One region of the Pelosinus fermentans DSM 17108 genome, then DNA from elsewhere that is predicted to be linked to it. Evidence: a T-box and tRNA genes for the amino acid it is inferred to sense, from the RefSeq annotation. Region 1 holds a T-box; the other holds one or more tRNA genes.
What was found. A T-box is a leader RNA that pairs with one kind of tRNA and senses whether it is charged. The one in region 1 lies ahead of FR7_RS08790 (valine--tRNA ligase), so its partner is inferred to be a tRNA-Val.

Region 1 (8,119 bases):
TAAACCGCATTCTTAAAGGCTTTGTTTTCCTTGATAGCAAAAATAGAGCACAATGGCTCTATTTTTTGTAACAATACTCTATATTACTTTTTTCAATCGAAAATTCTGATCCTGCCGCTGATTATTTTGCTGCCAAACTACTACAATGAGTGCATTCAATAACCAAAACAACATGGAAAGCTGTATATTAAACATTACATAATCCGTAAACCCATTTACAATCAAACCAAATATCGCTCCTACAATTCCTAACATAATTCCGGATGACCATCGAAAAGACTCTCTTACTGAAGATAAGGCTAAACGCAAATGTCCACACATGATTGTCAAAAAGGTAATCAAACCTGGAATACCAATTTCAGCAGCAATATTTAAATACATATTATGAGCATGAAAAATCTTAGTATTCGGATTATTTATGAAAAAATCATAGTCGGGATATACCATCCAATAAGCTCCCCAACCAATGCCCAAAAATGGCTTATTTGCAATCATCGCAATTGTACTTTCCCATAGAGCTAATCGAAGCGTTGATGAAGTATCAGTAGGATTCATAATTGACATGAGCCGCTCTAGTAATGCATCATGAGCAAAAAATGCAATAACAGGCAATAACAACAGCAGCCAAAATACTTTACGATTGCACAACATACCATACATAGCTACAATGGCTAGTACGCTAAGCCAGGCACCTCGCGAGTAAGTAAGAAGTAGACATCCGCCAAACAAGATTACTAACACAGAATATACTATTTTATACTTATTCTCCTGTGCTTTGTATCCCATACCTGAAGCAATTGCCATCATAGTAACTAAAAACCCAGCCAACAAATTAGGGTTTTCCAGAGTAGAAAAAACTCGCATCTTTAGATCTGGAAACTGCTCTCCATCGACCCACTCAAGAGCTGAAAGGGTCGATCCAAAGAAATATTGATAAAAGCCATACAGAGAAACCACTACCGCCGATGTTAACATACTCCATATAAGCCGTTTTACTTGACTGCTAGAGCGCATATTATTGACAACCAAATAATAAAGTAATATGTATCTTCCCATTAAGTTGTAATAATTATAAAAACTAAAGTCTCTATCAGGGGATGCCAAAATAGAAGCAGCCGATAATAGGACTAACAAAGCTATACCAGCATCAAAAGGAGTCGCCTTAAAATCCATTTTTTGCTGAACTATGATTTTTCCCAGCCATAACAAAGCACCTAGACCTAGAAAGATACTGCTCCATTTAAGGGACAATGGCAAAAAAAAGGTCACCGCCAGTATGCAGTGCTCAATCAAATATTCTAAAAAATACTGGGTATGGGTAGTTCTATATGTTATATACATAAATTCACCCGTCTAATAGCACTTACCATTTAGTATTTTCTACGTACTCATACTATTTAGTAACTGCCAAATTCAATACCATTTTTAATTATAGCTAAGAAAGAGCCATTTGTCTAGCTACATATTATTTTTCGGACGGCACCAATCAGATATAAGGAACCTGCAACACAAAGAATGTCTTCTTCACTGGCTAATAATTGAGCACGTTTTACCCCTTCCTCAATTGAAGAGGCGACTTCTACATGTTCAGCCTTTATTTCCCGGGCAACCATTTCTGGTTTTCCTGCTCTTTCAGACATAGGGGCCACAACAACTACTTTATCTTGCAATCGTATTAATGTGGTAACCATAGTCTTCACATCTTTATCTTGTAAAATTCCTAACAAGAAAATTATTTTTTTTCCTCTACAAAATCGATCTAAATTTTCCCGCAGTGCTCTTATCCCATCGGGATTATGTGCACCATCAATAATCACAGTCGGTCGTCCAGGCATAACCTCAAACCGTCCAGGCCACCGTACTGTTAGTAGTCCCTTTTCGATTGCAGATAGATCAATACGTCTTTCATCTTTTCCCAGAACCATTGCAGTCATAACTGCGACTGCACAATTATCGACTTGATGTCCGCCTAGAAGATTAACAAGAAAGGGAACTGCTTTTCTTTCAGTTCCAATCGCTACCATTACTCTTTGACATTCCCCTTCCATTTCAAGAAATGCTGCTGAAAAATCTTCTCTGAATACGTAACAAGTCGCTGCGCTTTTTTGTGAGATATTTTTTATAACATCTAAAGCTTCTCCTTGGGCACCTGTAATCACCGGGACATTTTCTTTAATAATTCCTGATTTATGATAGGCAATTTCCCTTACGGTACTGCCACATTTATCTGTATGGTCCAGAGTAACGTTGGTAATCACTGTTATTTCAGGCATAATCACATTGGTTGAATCCAAAAGCCCGCCCAAACCAACTTCAATTACAGCATACTCCACACCGCAGGCTGCAAAATAATAAAATGCAGCAGCCGTTAGCACTTCAAATTCAGTTGGATGACCAAATCCTTGCTCTACTATTTTCCCCATAAATCTACTTGTATACGCAATAGCCTCTCCAAATTCATCAGGAGTAATTTCTTTTCCATTCACAATCATACGTTCTGTATACGCAGATAAGTGGGGCGATGTATACATACCTGTTTTTATTCCTGAAGACCTTAGAATGGATGCTAACATTGCTGTCGTTGATCCTTTGCCATTCGTACCAGCTATATGAATGGTTTTAAATTTTTTTTCCGGATGGTCCATCAATTCTAATAGCTTTTCAATTCTAGCTAAGCCTAAATTAATGCCAAACTTAGTTAAATTAGTTAAATAGGTCAGGGCTTCTTCATATGTCATTGTTTTCACGCCTTCCTAAACAAACTGAAAAATAATGGAACCACAAAAGTACAAAGGACAAAAGGAGACTTTAATAAACTTCCTTCATACCTACTTTATATGCCTTAAAGCAGCACTGTGCCTTTGTGGTTCACAAACCATACCACTCTATTTACTACCTTTACAACGTAGCCAAATAAGCTAACCGTTCCCGAATTGCTGTTTGTTTTTCTTGATACTCTTCTGCTTTTGCTTTTTCTTTTGCAATCACTTCTGCTGGTGCCTTCGCTACAAAACCTTCATTAGAAAGCTTTCCATCAATACGAGCAATTTCTTTGCCTAATGTTGTTAATTCTTTATTTAAGCGAAGAGATTCTTTTTCTATATCAATTAAACCTTTTAATGGCAGATAAATTTCCACACCACTCACTACTGCAGTCATCGCATTATCTGGTTTGGCGTCATCGGCTCCTAACAATTGGACAGATTCTGCTGAAGCCAGAGTTTTTATATACTGTAAATTGCTTGCAAACACCTGCTGAAATTCACTAGCTATAATTTGCAAAATAACTTCACTCTTTTTCCCTGGCGGCACGTTCACTTCCGCTCTCATATTGCGAATTGACTTAATGGTTTCCATCATTGTAACCATCTGTTGTTCGGTATCTTCATTAACAAGTATTGCTGAATTGTCAGCAGGCCAATCAGCTACCATGATGCTCTGTCCATCATGAGGCAAATGCTGCCAAATACTTTCTGTAATAAATGGCATAAATGGATGCAACAGTTTTAATGTATTTTCTAATACATACCATAAGACATACTGAGCAGTATTCCGATCCTGGACTGCTTCTTTGTTGTACAATCTTGCTTTTGCCATTTCAATGTACCAGTCACAATATTCATTCCAAATAAATTCATATAACAGACGAGCTGCTTCTCCTAATTCAAAGCGTTCTAAATTACGAGTTACCTCACTCACCGTCTTAGCGTAACGGCTTAAGATCCATTTATCTGCTAATGTGAAATAATCCTTCTCCTTGGCTGCGGCACCATAACTTGCTAATTGTTCCACAGTGGTTACGTCTTCTAAATTCATCAATACAAAGCGAGATGCATTCCAAAGCTTATTGGCAAAATTACGACTAGATTCTACCCGTTCCCAATAAAAGCGCATATCATTTCCCGGCGTATTACCTGTCACTAATGTAAAACGTAGAGTATCTGCACCATTTTTATCAATAACTTCCAATGGATCAATCCCATTTCCTAAGGATTTACTCATTTTACGTCCTTGTGAGTCACGTACCAAGCCATGAATAAATACATGTTTAAAAGGAATTTCTTTCTTAAATTCTAAACCCATCATAATCATTCTGGCTACCCAGAAGAAAATAATATCATAACCAGTTACCAGTACACTTGTAGGGTAAAACTGCTCTAATTCTTCTGTAGCTTCTGGCCATCCCATGGTAGAAAAAGGCCATAAGCCGGAGCTAAACCAAGTATCTAATACATCTTCATCTTGTTCTATGCGATGACTGCCGCATTTAGGGCATGCAGTAACTGCTTCACGAGCTACAATGGTTTCTCCACATTCACAATACCAAGCTGGAATACGATGTCCCCACCAAAGCTGGCGAGAAATACACCAATCCCGAATATTCTCCATCCAATTAATATAGGTTTTAGTAAATCGCTCAGGCACAAACTGAATGGCACCTGTTGTCACAGCCTCAATCGCCGGTTCTGCTAATGACTGAATTTTAACAAACCACTGCTTAGATACTAATGGTTCTACAACAGTAGTACAACGCTGACAGTGCCCTACAGCATGCATATGGTCATCCACTTTTACCAAAGAACCTATTTCTTCTAAGTCAGCAACCAATATTTTACGGCACTCATAACGATCCATCCCTGCATATTTACCAGTATCCGCTGCCATTGTACCATCGTTAGCAATTACAACGATTTGGGGTAAATTATGACGCAGCCCCATTTCAAAATCATTCGGGTCATGAGCAGGCGTTATCTTAACAGCACCTGTACCAAAAGCAGGATCTACATATTCATCTGCAATAACTGGAATCAGCCGTCCTACTAAAGGCAATACTAATTGTTTCCCAATTAAATCACGAAAGCGAGCATCTTCTGGATTTACAGCTACTGCAGTATCACCCAGCATGGTTTCTGGCCGAGTCGTAGCCACCGTGACATATTCCCCCTGGCTTCCCTTTACCAGATAACGAACATGATATAAATTCCCTGGTTTTTCTTCATGTTCTACTTCAATATCGCTAAGTGCAGTATTACAACGAGGACACCAATTGGTAATGCGGTTGCCCTGATAAATAAGTCCCTTCTCGTATAATGAGACAAAAACCTCACGCACTGCTTCAGAGCAGCCTTCATCCATGGTAAAGCGCTCTCTTTGCCAATCACAAGAAGCACCTAAACTTTTTAATTGTTTAATAATCCGATCCCCATACTGCTCTTTCCATTCCCAAACTTTTTCGATAAACTTCTCACGCCCCAGATCGTGGCGAGAGCTGCCTTCTTTAACCAACATTTCTTCTACTTTTATTTGCGTAGCAATACCAGCATGGTCGGTTCCTGGCATCCACAAGGTATTGTAGCCTTGCATACGGCGAAAACGAATTAGAATGTCCTGCAAGGCATTATCTAACGCATGGCCCATATGTAACTGCCCAGTTACATTAGGCGGGGGAATCACAATGCTAAAAGGTTTTTTGTCCTTATTTACTTCCTCATGAAAGAAACCATTCTCTTCCCAATATTTATACCACTTTTCTTCCACTGCCTGTGGGTCATACACAGTTGGAATATTCTTTTCCATCTAGAGATCCTCCTACTATTTAATAACTATGAGAAAAATATTATGCTGAAAAAATAGAAAAGCCCTTTCATCCTAAAAGGACGAAAGAGCATACTTTCGTGGTACCACCTTGTTTCTTTGAGATAACTCTACTCTTTAGAATCACTCAAACTCCAGTACCATAACGGGGCATACCGACTGCACCTACTATCAATTCAATGCAATAGCTCCAGGACTACCTTCCGCTATCCCACTTCCGAGAGATCTTTCAGCCACGGATCTCCTCTCTATACGGCGGTAATAACGTACTCCTTCCTATCATAGCCTCTAAAAATATATACTATATACTATACCCATAGTATATAGTATTTGTCAAGAATACATACAAGATTCTATACTCTAGAAATAAATATCCACTCAATTAGCAGCTTATCTCATACCTATAGTTATCCAAGATATCTTAAATAAATATATACACTAGAAATCACAATTGATAATATCATTAACGGAAATGCCACTTTAAAGTATTTTATAAAAGAAATGCTATGACCATTTTGTGCGGCTAGCCCAACAACAATCACATTAGCGCTAGCTCCAATTAATGTACCATTTCCTCCTAGACAAGCTCCTAGGGCTAAGCTCCACCAGAGAGGTTCAAGATTAGCAACGCCCATGGTTCCCATTTCTTTGATAAGGGGAATCATCGTAGCCACAAAGGGAATATTATCAACAAAAGCCGAAGCAATCGCACTCAGCCACAAGATCACCATTGCAGTAGCCACGGAATTACCTGCCGTTAAATTCATTAGATCTTGGGCTAATACAGAAATAATACCCGTCTCAACTAATCCAGACACCAGGATAAATAAGCCAACGAAGAAGAAAATCGTTAACCATTCAATTTTGTGAAAAATCCTTTCCAGCTCATGTTCTGATTGGGCATAGGTCATTATTAATAATAATACTGCTCCGGAAAGGGCAACCGTAGCCGACTCTAAATGAAGAACCTGATGAAAGCAGAAAGCGCCGATAGTAATTGAAAGGACAAACAACGATTTTTTAAGCAAAGGAATATCTTGAAGTTGCTTTTTCTCATCCAGTTCCATTACTTTCGCTTTAAGTTCCTCCGTAGTCTTCAGACGATTGCGATAAATAAGCACCAATATCCCTAATGTAATAACCAGAATGAAGCATGAAATCAATGCTAAATTATTAATAAATGCTGCAAATGTTAACTCTTTCACGGCACTGCCAATCATAATATTGGGAGGATCGCCAATCAAAGTTGCTGTACCGCCAATATTTGATGCAATGATTTCCGTAATTAAATATGGTATTGGCGGAACTTTCAGCTGAGCAGTAATGCTGAAAATAACAGGAGTCATTAAAAGCACCGTTGTTACGTTGTCTAAAAGTGCCGAACTTACAGCAGTTAAAATAGCAAGGGAAACTAAGAGCTTCACAGGATCAGCATTCACTTTTTTAGCTGCCCATATTGCTAAATAATTAAATAAGCCTGTTTGACTAACAATCGAGACCATAATCATCATCCCGATCAAAAGTCCAATTGTATTAAAATCAATATGATGAAACGCTGTTTCTTGATTAATTACCTGAAAGAGAATTAATAAAACAGCTCCTCCCAAAGCAGTAACTGTACGATGAATCTTTTCTGAAATAATTAAGGCATATGCCACTAAAAACACAATGACCGCAATAAGTGATTTTTCCATATAACGTCTCCTCTTATTCCTAGTATTCGATGATAAGCTTATAAAACTCATTCATTGCAATTTTGTTCCTAATCATTACTTCAACCCCTTTTCGCCCTTAGTCTTCCCCAAAAATGCAAAAAGAAGCCTGCCGGGTGACAGACTCCTCCATAAACGTTCCCATATGTATTTGTCTAGCGATATACTAATATCATATGAAAAACGATATCAGCCTATACAAACTAAAAGTATTTTACCACAAGATTACTTTTCCTGTCCATTACACTTACACAAAATCTTTTACTGAGAGCTTTAACAAATGCATCATCTGCAAAAAATTACTTGATTTTAATTCCTGCCCGGCAAGCAGAGCAATTTGAGCACAAGTTCGAGCATCATGCAGAGCATTATGATGATCAAAATCAATCTGAAAACGCTGGGCCAAGGTATTTAACTTATAGTTTTCTCCACCTGGCCATGCTTTTTTGGCAATTTGAACCGTACAAGCATGTTTAAATGCAGGAACGGGTAAAGAATATTCTCGTAAGATACTTCGTAATACACTAATATCAAAGGTCGCATTGTGCGCGATCACAATCTTATTTTCAAGATGAGGACGGATTCTTTCCCACAGTTGATCAAAGGTTGGCTTATTTACTACCTGCTCTGGATGTATGCCGTGAACTTGTATATTCCGAAAATCAAACTTTAGCATAGGTGGTCGAATTAACGAATAAGCCGAGCGCACAATCTGTCCATTTTCTACTGTTACAGCCGCCATACTACATACACTTGACCGGCTGGCATTGGCCGTTTCAAAATCAATTGCAACAAAATCCATTATCCCTTGG
Region 2 (8,119 bases), 1.9 Mb from region 1:
ATAATGCTATGCTGGAACTTTTTAATAAAAATGATGCAGTGGATATGGTTACTGTTATTGAGTTTCTGCGCAAAGAAGACAAGCTGGAAGCAGCGGGCGGGATTGCTTATGTAACCTCCCTGGCAAATAGTGTACCGACTGCTGCTAATGTATTGTATCATGCAAGAATCGTAGAAGAAAAAGCACTGCTGCGTCAATTGATTAACGCTGCTACCAATATTGCCGGCATGGGATATGAAGGCAGTGAAGAAGTAGCTACTATTTTAGATAGCGCTGAAAAAATGATACTATCTGTATCCAGCCGAAAAATGGGGGGAGAATTTACTCCCATTAAGAGTATTATCTTTGATGCATTTAATAAAATTGAACAGCTATATGCTTCAAAAGGCAGTATAACCGGTCTTTCCACTGGATTTAAAGACTTAGATAAGCTAACTTCAGGTCTGCAGCCCTCTGATTTGATTCTGATCGCAGCTCGTCCGAGTATGGGAAAAACGGCGTTTGTACTGAATATTGCCCAGCATATTGGAATTGCCGAGAAAAAGGCAGTGGCATTCTTCAGTCTGGAAATGTCCAAAGAGCAATTGGTTCAACGTATGTTGTGTGCAGAATCCGCCATTGATTCTCAGCGATTGCGAATTGGTGAGCTGGAAGCTAAAGATTGGACGAAACTCGTCAGCGGGGCAGACAGATTGTCTGCAGCACCTATTTTTATCGATGATACAGCAGGTATTACCGTAATGGAAATGCGCTCAAAAGCAAGACGCTTAAAGATAGAGCATAACTTGAGCTTAATTATTATTGACTATCTGCAGCTTATGCAAGGCAGTGGAAAGGGGAAAGGGAGCGAGAATCGTCAGCAGGAGATTTCAGAAATTTCCCGTTCTCTAAAGGCTTTGGCCAGGGAAATTAATGTCCCTGTTATCGCCTTGTCTCAGCTTAGTCGTAGTGTAGAGTCCAGACAGGTAAAGAAACCGATGCTGAGCGATCTTCGAGAATCTGGATCATTAGAACAGGATGCGGATATTGTGGCTTTTCTCTATCGGGATGACTATTACAATCCTGATAGTGAGCAGAAAAATATTACGGAAGTTATTATTGCCAAACATCGTAATGGTCCAGTTGACACCGTTCAACTATTCTTCCACAAACAATTTACGAAGTTTAGTGATTTGTCGAAATTGCCAGGATAGAGGAGGTAGATGATATCTCCTCTATTTTTATGATGTTTTGCGGAAAAATCAGTACTTCTATTAAAAATAAATAGAAGTTTTGCAAGAAAATCCGAACAATGGGTGGACAAACATGAAAAACATTCGAAAATACATTGACACTTTTAGTACTAAGTGCTATGCTATATGAGGGAAAAAATCTAGACTTTAAATTTAAATTGAATGAGTACTAAGATGGTGAGTGAATTTTATAGTCTAGGGATAAAATAAGCATGCCTAATTATAAACAACTTATTAACAAAGTTATCCACAGTTTGTGGATAACTGGTTAGGTACATTAGGTTTGGTTTATAAGTAGAAATAGATTCTAAAGTAAAATGATACCAGAAGTTAAAAAGAGAGAAAAGAACTTTTGGCAAAAGTATTTTAAAAAGATGGGAAGGGTGAATATTATGCCAGCAGTAGTAGTAATGGGAACTCAGTGGGGCGATGAAGGAAAAGGAAAGATCGTAGATTATTTGGCAGAAAAAGCAGATGTTGTTGCTCGATACCAAGGTGGTAATAACGCAGGTCATACTGTGGTAGTAGAGGGGAAACAATTTAAATTGCAGCTATTGCCATCAGGAATTTTATATAAAGGCAAGACTTGCGTTGTTGGTAATGGTGTGGTAGTTGATCCAGGCGTCATACTTAAGGAAATTAAGGGAATGCAGAGTCAGGGAATTGATACCTCAGGTTTAAAAATTTCTAACCGGGCTCATGTTATTATGCCATATCATCGTTTATTGGATGAAGCAGAAGAAACCTATCGTGGTGATCATAAGATTGGTACGACCAAAAGAGGCATTGGTCCATGCTATATGGATAAAAACTCTAGATGTGGAATTCGTATCGTAGACTTATTGGATGAGGAAGAGTTCTCAGATAAACTCAAGCGAAATCTCGAGGCTAAAAATCATTTGCTAAAAGCTGTTTACGGTCTGGAAGGCTTTGATTATGAAACCGTAAGAAAAGAATATTTAGGTTATGCAGATGAATTACGTGCTTATGTTTGCGATACATCGGCAGCTTTAAACAAAGCATTAAAAAATGGAGAAAAAGTATTATTTGAAGGCGCGCAAGCAACCTTATTGGATTTGGATCATGGAACCTATCCATATGTTACTTCATCCAACCCCATTGCTGGCGGAGTGTGCGTAGGTGCAGGTATTGGACCTACTAAAATTGACAAAGTAATTGGCGTAGTGAAAGCCTATACGACTCGTGTAGGAGAAGGTCCGTTCCCTACAGAATTATTTGATGAAGTTGGCGATCACATCCGAGATAGAGGTCATGAGTATGGTACAGTTACCGGCCGCCCTCGCCGTTGCGGTTGGCTGGATGCCAGTGTAGTAGGTTATGCTGGCCGATTAAGTGGTATTGATTATATGGCAATCACTCGCTTGGACATTCTAGATGAGTTAAAAGCAGTAAAGTTATGTGTTGGCTATAAATATAAAGGCAAGTTATTGGAAGAGTTTCCTGCCAGTTTAAAAGCACTAGCAGAAGTAGAACCTATCTATGAAGAACTGCCAGGCTGGCAAAGTGATACCACTGGCATTCGTAACTATGCTGATCTGCCTTTGAATGCACGTCTTTATTTAGAACGTTTAAGTGAAGTTGCAGACATTAAGCTTGGTATTGTATCGGTTGGTCCTGGTCGTGATCAGACCATTGTAATGCACGAGATTTTTGGATAAATAGCAAGGGAATAATTTAGCATGTAGGTGATATAGATGGCAGCCTTGTTGTTAAAAGAAATTGTTGATTCTTTTTGTCTTACGGTCGTGGATAAAAATTGTAATCTTAACGTTCCGGTAGAAGTGTCTGACATCAATCGACCGGGGCTGGCTTTAGCAGGTTATCTGCAGCATTTTGATGAGCAGCGCATTCAAGTAATTGGCACAGCAGAATCGGCATTTCTAGAGACCTTAAGCGAAAATTTGGCAAATGAGCGGTGGCTGTCATTTATTAATCTGCATTTTCCCTGTTTAGTGATCACTCGCAATATTATACTTCCTGAACGTTGGCTGCAATTGGCGGCACACCGCCAATTGCCAGTTTTTCGTACCCGTTTAGCTACGACTCGTTTCATTGCTCAGCTAACTAATTATCTAGAGCATAAGCTTGCACCAAGTACGACTCTTCATGCAGTTCTAGTGGACGTGCATGGTGTAGGAACTTTAATTATTGGAGAAAGTGGCATCGGAAAGAGTGAAACTGCACTGGATCTGATTAAAAGGGGACACCGTCTGGTGGCAGATGATGCCGTAGAAGTCACCCGTACGGAAGAGAATGTACTGACCGGTACGGCGCCAGAAGTATTGCGTCATGTAATGGAAGTTAGAGGGCTTGGTATTTTAAATGTTAAGGCATTGTTTGGTATTGGTGCTGTCAGACCAAATCAAAAAATTCATCTTGTCATTCAGTTAGAAGAGTGGGATCAAACCAAGGCTTATGATCGTCTGGGTCTTGATGAAGAGCACCATGAGATTTTAGGAGTCGGACTGCCTTGCAAAACCATTCCTGTCCGTCCTGGACGGAATTTATCTAATATTATTGAAGTGGCAGCAATGAATTACCGACTCAATAAATCGGGCTATAATGCCGTGGAAGACTTTATTGAAAAACAAAGAAAGTTCTGTTTGGGAAATACGCCGGATTGAGGCAGTACAGAAAATCGAATAATAGTTTGTCGAAAATAGGATCTATTTGACGCAGCAGATGAAATTAACAATAAAAAGAAGTTGACAGTAATCGAATATTCCTATATAATCATATCTTGTGAGAGCGAGATGATCCACTAGCTCAGTTGGTAGAGCACCTGACTTTTAATCAGGGTGTCCCGCGTTCGAGCCGCGGGTGGGTCACCATTTTACGGCCCGTTGGTCAAGCGGTCAAGACACCGCCCTTTCACGGCGATAACGGGGGTTCGATTCCCCCACGGGTCACCAAACACGGGCGATTAGCTCAGCTGGGAGAGCGCCTGCCTTACAAGCAGGATGTCGGCAGTTCGATCCTGTCATCGCCCACCACCATTACCTCTTACAACAAAGCATGGCCCAGTAGTTTAGCGGTTAGAATGCCGCCCTGTCACGGCGGAGGTCGTCGGTTCAAATCCGATCTGGGTCGCCATTATGCCTCGATAGCTCAGTCGGTAGAGCAGAGGACTGAAAATCCTCGTGTCGACAGTTCGATTCTGTCTTGAGGCACCATTTCCGGTTCACTAGCTCAGTTGGTAGAGCACCTGACTTTTAATCAGGGTGTCCCGCGTTCGAGCCGCGGGTGAGCCACCATTTATGGCCCGTTGGTCAAGCGGTCAAGACACCGCCCTTTCACGGCGATAACGGGGGTTCGATTCCCCCACGGGTCACCAATTCGGGCGATTAGCTCAGCTGGGAGAGCGCCTGCCTTACAAGCAGGATGTCGGCAGTTCGATCCTGTCATCGCCCACCAATTGTAAATTAACCTCACGTTGATAAAACGTGAGGTTTTCTTGTTTATTCTGATGGAATCCGACAAATTAGATAAAAAGTTATGAACAATTCATGTAATATTTGGAGGATTATGTAATTTTACATAGAATATATTACTGTAGATAAATTTAGAAAAAAGAGAATAGAGAGAGTTTTCGAACTTTTATCTAAATGGAGGAAGAGAAATGGAAAAGAAAAGGCTGCCGATCGTGTTACAACTTACCTGTATGTTTATTCTCGTTATATTTTTATTAGTATCTGTATTGGGTTTTACGGTGTATAAGCTTATATCAAGCGGTCAGACCACCGAGGAACTGGTAAAACACAATGTAGTAAGCGCTAACCTTGTAAAATCAGGCCACTTGGAATTTACGGGAGCATTACTTGATATGAGAGGTTTCCTCTTTTATCCTGATGGCGCAGTTTATGAACAGGGATATCGTGAGAAGATTAAGAAGAGCAGTGAATTGGCCAAAGAATATAGTGATACTTCCAAGATGGCAGAAACAAAAGAGGATGGAATCCTGCTGGCGAAATTAGTAAATGATTATGTAGTATTAGGTGATAAAGTCATTGCTGCCAAAAAGGCAAATGCTCCGAATTTGACGCAGCTCACAACCCAAGGACGAAATTTAGTAAAAGATATTGATGAACAGTTTCGTAAGTTAGATGTACGACAACAAAAATACATAAATGAAAGAGCAGATGCAGTACTGCAGGATGCAACAGCTACTGGCAGGAATTCTCTTATTTATAGTATTGTTATAGCCTGTATCGTGGTCTGCATGGGTATCTGGTACAGCAGAAACTTAGCGAGCCGCCTTAAAAATATCAACAGCGAATTAGCTGAGGTCGGAAATCTGAATCTTACAGGAAAAGATGTTTATCCTACCCGTAATGATGAAATTGGTGATATGGGATATATCGTCATTGAGATGAAAAAATCTCTTAAAGGTTTCGTTTCCCAGCTTACCAACAGCAGCCAGATACTAAGCTCGACGAGTATCGAATTAAGTGATTCTGTGAGTGAACAATTAAGAGCAGTAGAAACTGTAGCTGAAAGTGTAACCAACATTGCTGCTGGATCTTCTCAGAATGCAGATAATATTAGTAATATTTCTGCTACGATGGAAGAAATCTCAGCAAGCTCTGAAGAAATTAATGCTAGTACTGCGGAAGCCAATAACAATGCTCAAAATGCAGTAGTAGAAGCCGCGAACGCAATGGGGCTGCTGGCACAAACCGTTACGCAAAATGAATCGATTACCTCCTCCATGAATCAGATTACGACAGTTACTACAAATCTGGACCAAGGATCGGTAAAGATAAAGGGAATTGTAGATTTAATTAACAGTATTGCTGCTCAAACTAATCTTTTAGCATTAAATGCTGCCATTGAGGCGGCGCGGGCAGGGGAAGCTGGCCGTGGTTTTGCAGTTGTGGCTGAAGAAGTACGAAAGCTGGCGGAACAAAGTGCTAGTGCAACGGATGAGATTGCCAAGATTATTGATAATATGGGAAATGATATTAACTTTGCCGTTTCTACTGTAAAGAAAGCAAATCAGGAAGTTGACAAGGGAAAAAGCTCTACCATTGCAGCGCAAAAAGGCTTTGATGTAATTGTAGAGAAAATGGATATGGTAAAAAATGAAATTGAACATGTGGCCGCTTCCATGCATGAAACTTCCCTGGGTATCCAGACCGTCGTAGCCAGTGTGGAAAATATTACGACAGTGGCTCATGCCACCTCGGCAAGTTCTGAAGTCGTTGCAGCTTCGGCTGAAGAGCAGACGGCTGGTATGCATGAGATCGATACGAATGCAGCTAAATTAGCTCAGTTAGCGACGGAAATGATGGAGATTGTAAAGAAGTTTAAGGTATAACGAAAATTCAGGTATTACTAAAGAACTCTGCCTCTAGGGGCAGAGTTCTTTTGCTAGCCTTAAATTAACAAAAGAGAGAGAAACCTTAATCAGGGAACTATAGAAAAGTAAGGCAGGATGGTATACTATTATAAATATGAGATATTTTGTAATTTAATCCATAATGATGTAGGAAAACTGCATCTGAGGATGGCTGGTTCTTATCTTACGACAAGGAAGGGAGATCGGCTAGATACAGTTAAAATACTTGCAGTGCTGGTAGAGACAGGAATGGTTGCTAATTCAAGGGAACAGAGTATCATAATGGGGAGGGACATATCTTTGGGAAATGTAAAAAAGGTTCTTACTGAAGAATTCAAACGTGAAGCGGCTATTTTACATCATAACTATGAAAAAATCATACGTGAGTTAGGTATCGGAAAGAGTGTACTATTCCCCTATTTTTATCAAACGGTAATCTCTCAGAATGCTTCTATTTTTGAAAAAGAAAATCAATTAAAAGATAAATCCTTTGATAAAGGAGCAGAAAAACAATATAAATTGAGCAATACAGAATTACTAAAATATATTGATAACCTAGAAAGCAAGCTGCTGTATTTAGAGAAGAAGCATAAAGCAATTATTGATAATGTAAAAGGAGTCATATTTCAAACCAATAAAGCAGGATGCTGGACGTTCTTAAGTCCGATATGGACAAAAATTACGGGTTTTTCGATAGAGGAAAGCATCGGAAAATTTTTTTTGAATTATGTGTATGCAGATGATCAGGAATTCCATTATAAACAGTTTCAATCCATCATCGAAGAGAAACGGTCATATAGTCGGTATGAAATTCGTTATTCTACTAAAAATGGTGAATTTCGCTGGATTGAGGTATACGCTCGACTTACAAAGGATCAATATGGGAATATCTCCGGTACCTTAGGTACCTTACATGATATTACAGTTCAAAGAAAAACCGAGAAAATGCTTCATTTAGCCTATGAGCTTAGACGCAGAAGTGATTTTTTAAATGATATCGTAATGGGAACTACCATCGTAGATGAACGAATACAAGATTATATGCATACGTTAGGATTGGATTTTTCTCGTCCCCTAATCTGTTGTTTATTAGTTAGCAAGGACTTTATTGGCAGGGAAAAAGAACAGAATAATATTATTGAAGTGCTGGGCAATGAGAAAGGCTCTATTGTATGGAATTGCAGAAATGATATAGGCGTTTTATATCAAGGGGGGAATGCTGAGTTAGCAGTGGAAAGCAGTATGAGGTTTGCTCATGCTTTACTAGAGAAGATCTATCGATATAACCCTCAACTAAAACTCGTGATTGGAATCAGTAATGTACAAACAGGCCTAAATAGTGTTAGGAAGACGTACTGGCAAGGATGGAGTGCCACGGTGGCGGCACAATGCCAAGGCAGGGAAGATGGTATTTTTCATTATAAAGACTTGGGAATTCTACAGCTTTTAGTTAAAAATATTGGTAATGAAGGTGCAAAGGAATTTGTTAAAGAGCAAATAGGTACTCTTATTCGTTATGACGAAGAGA

Region 2: it encodes a tRNA-Val, which carries the amino acid that the T-box ahead of FR7_RS08790 (valine--tRNA ligase) is inferred to sense. The anticodon was not compared.

The regions. Positions count from the first base shown of each region.
Region 1 is NZ_AKVN02000001.1:1,967,642-1,975,760, reverse strand. It holds gene FR7_RS08800 (O-antigen ligase family protein) at 79-1,341, opposite strand; gene FR7_RS08795 (bifunctional folylpolyglutamate synthase/dihydrofolate synthase) at 1,455-2,738, opposite strand; gene FR7_RS08790 (valine--tRNA ligase) at 2,899-5,577, opposite strand; T-box leader at 5,651-5,887, opposite strand; gene FR7_RS08785 (ArsB/NhaD family transporter) at 6,003-7,289, opposite strand; gene FR7_RS08780 (3'-5' exonuclease) at 7,555-8,109, opposite strand.
Region 2 is NZ_AKVN02000001.1:102,993-111,111, reverse strand. It holds gene dnaB (replicative DNA helicase) at 1-1,193, shown strand, start outside; gene FR7_RS00515 (adenylosuccinate synthase) at 1,625-2,911, shown strand; gene hprK (HPr(Ser) kinase/phosphatase) at 2,948-3,877, shown strand; tRNA gene FR7_RS00505 (tRNA-Lys) at 4,009-4,084, shown strand; tRNA gene FR7_RS00500 (tRNA-Glu) at 4,091-4,165, shown strand; tRNA gene FR7_RS00495 (tRNA-Val) at 4,171-4,246, shown strand; tRNA gene FR7_RS00490 (tRNA-Asp) at 4,271-4,346, shown strand; tRNA gene FR7_RS00485 (tRNA-Phe) at 4,351-4,426, shown strand; tRNA gene FR7_RS00480 (tRNA-Lys) at 4,432-4,507, shown strand; tRNA gene FR7_RS00475 (tRNA-Glu) at 4,513-4,587, shown strand; tRNA gene FR7_RS00470 (tRNA-Val) at 4,592-4,667, shown strand; gene FR7_RS00465 (methyl-accepting chemotaxis protein) at 4,873-6,570, shown strand; gene FR7_RS00460 (PAS domain S-box protein) at 6,892-8,119, shown strand, end outside.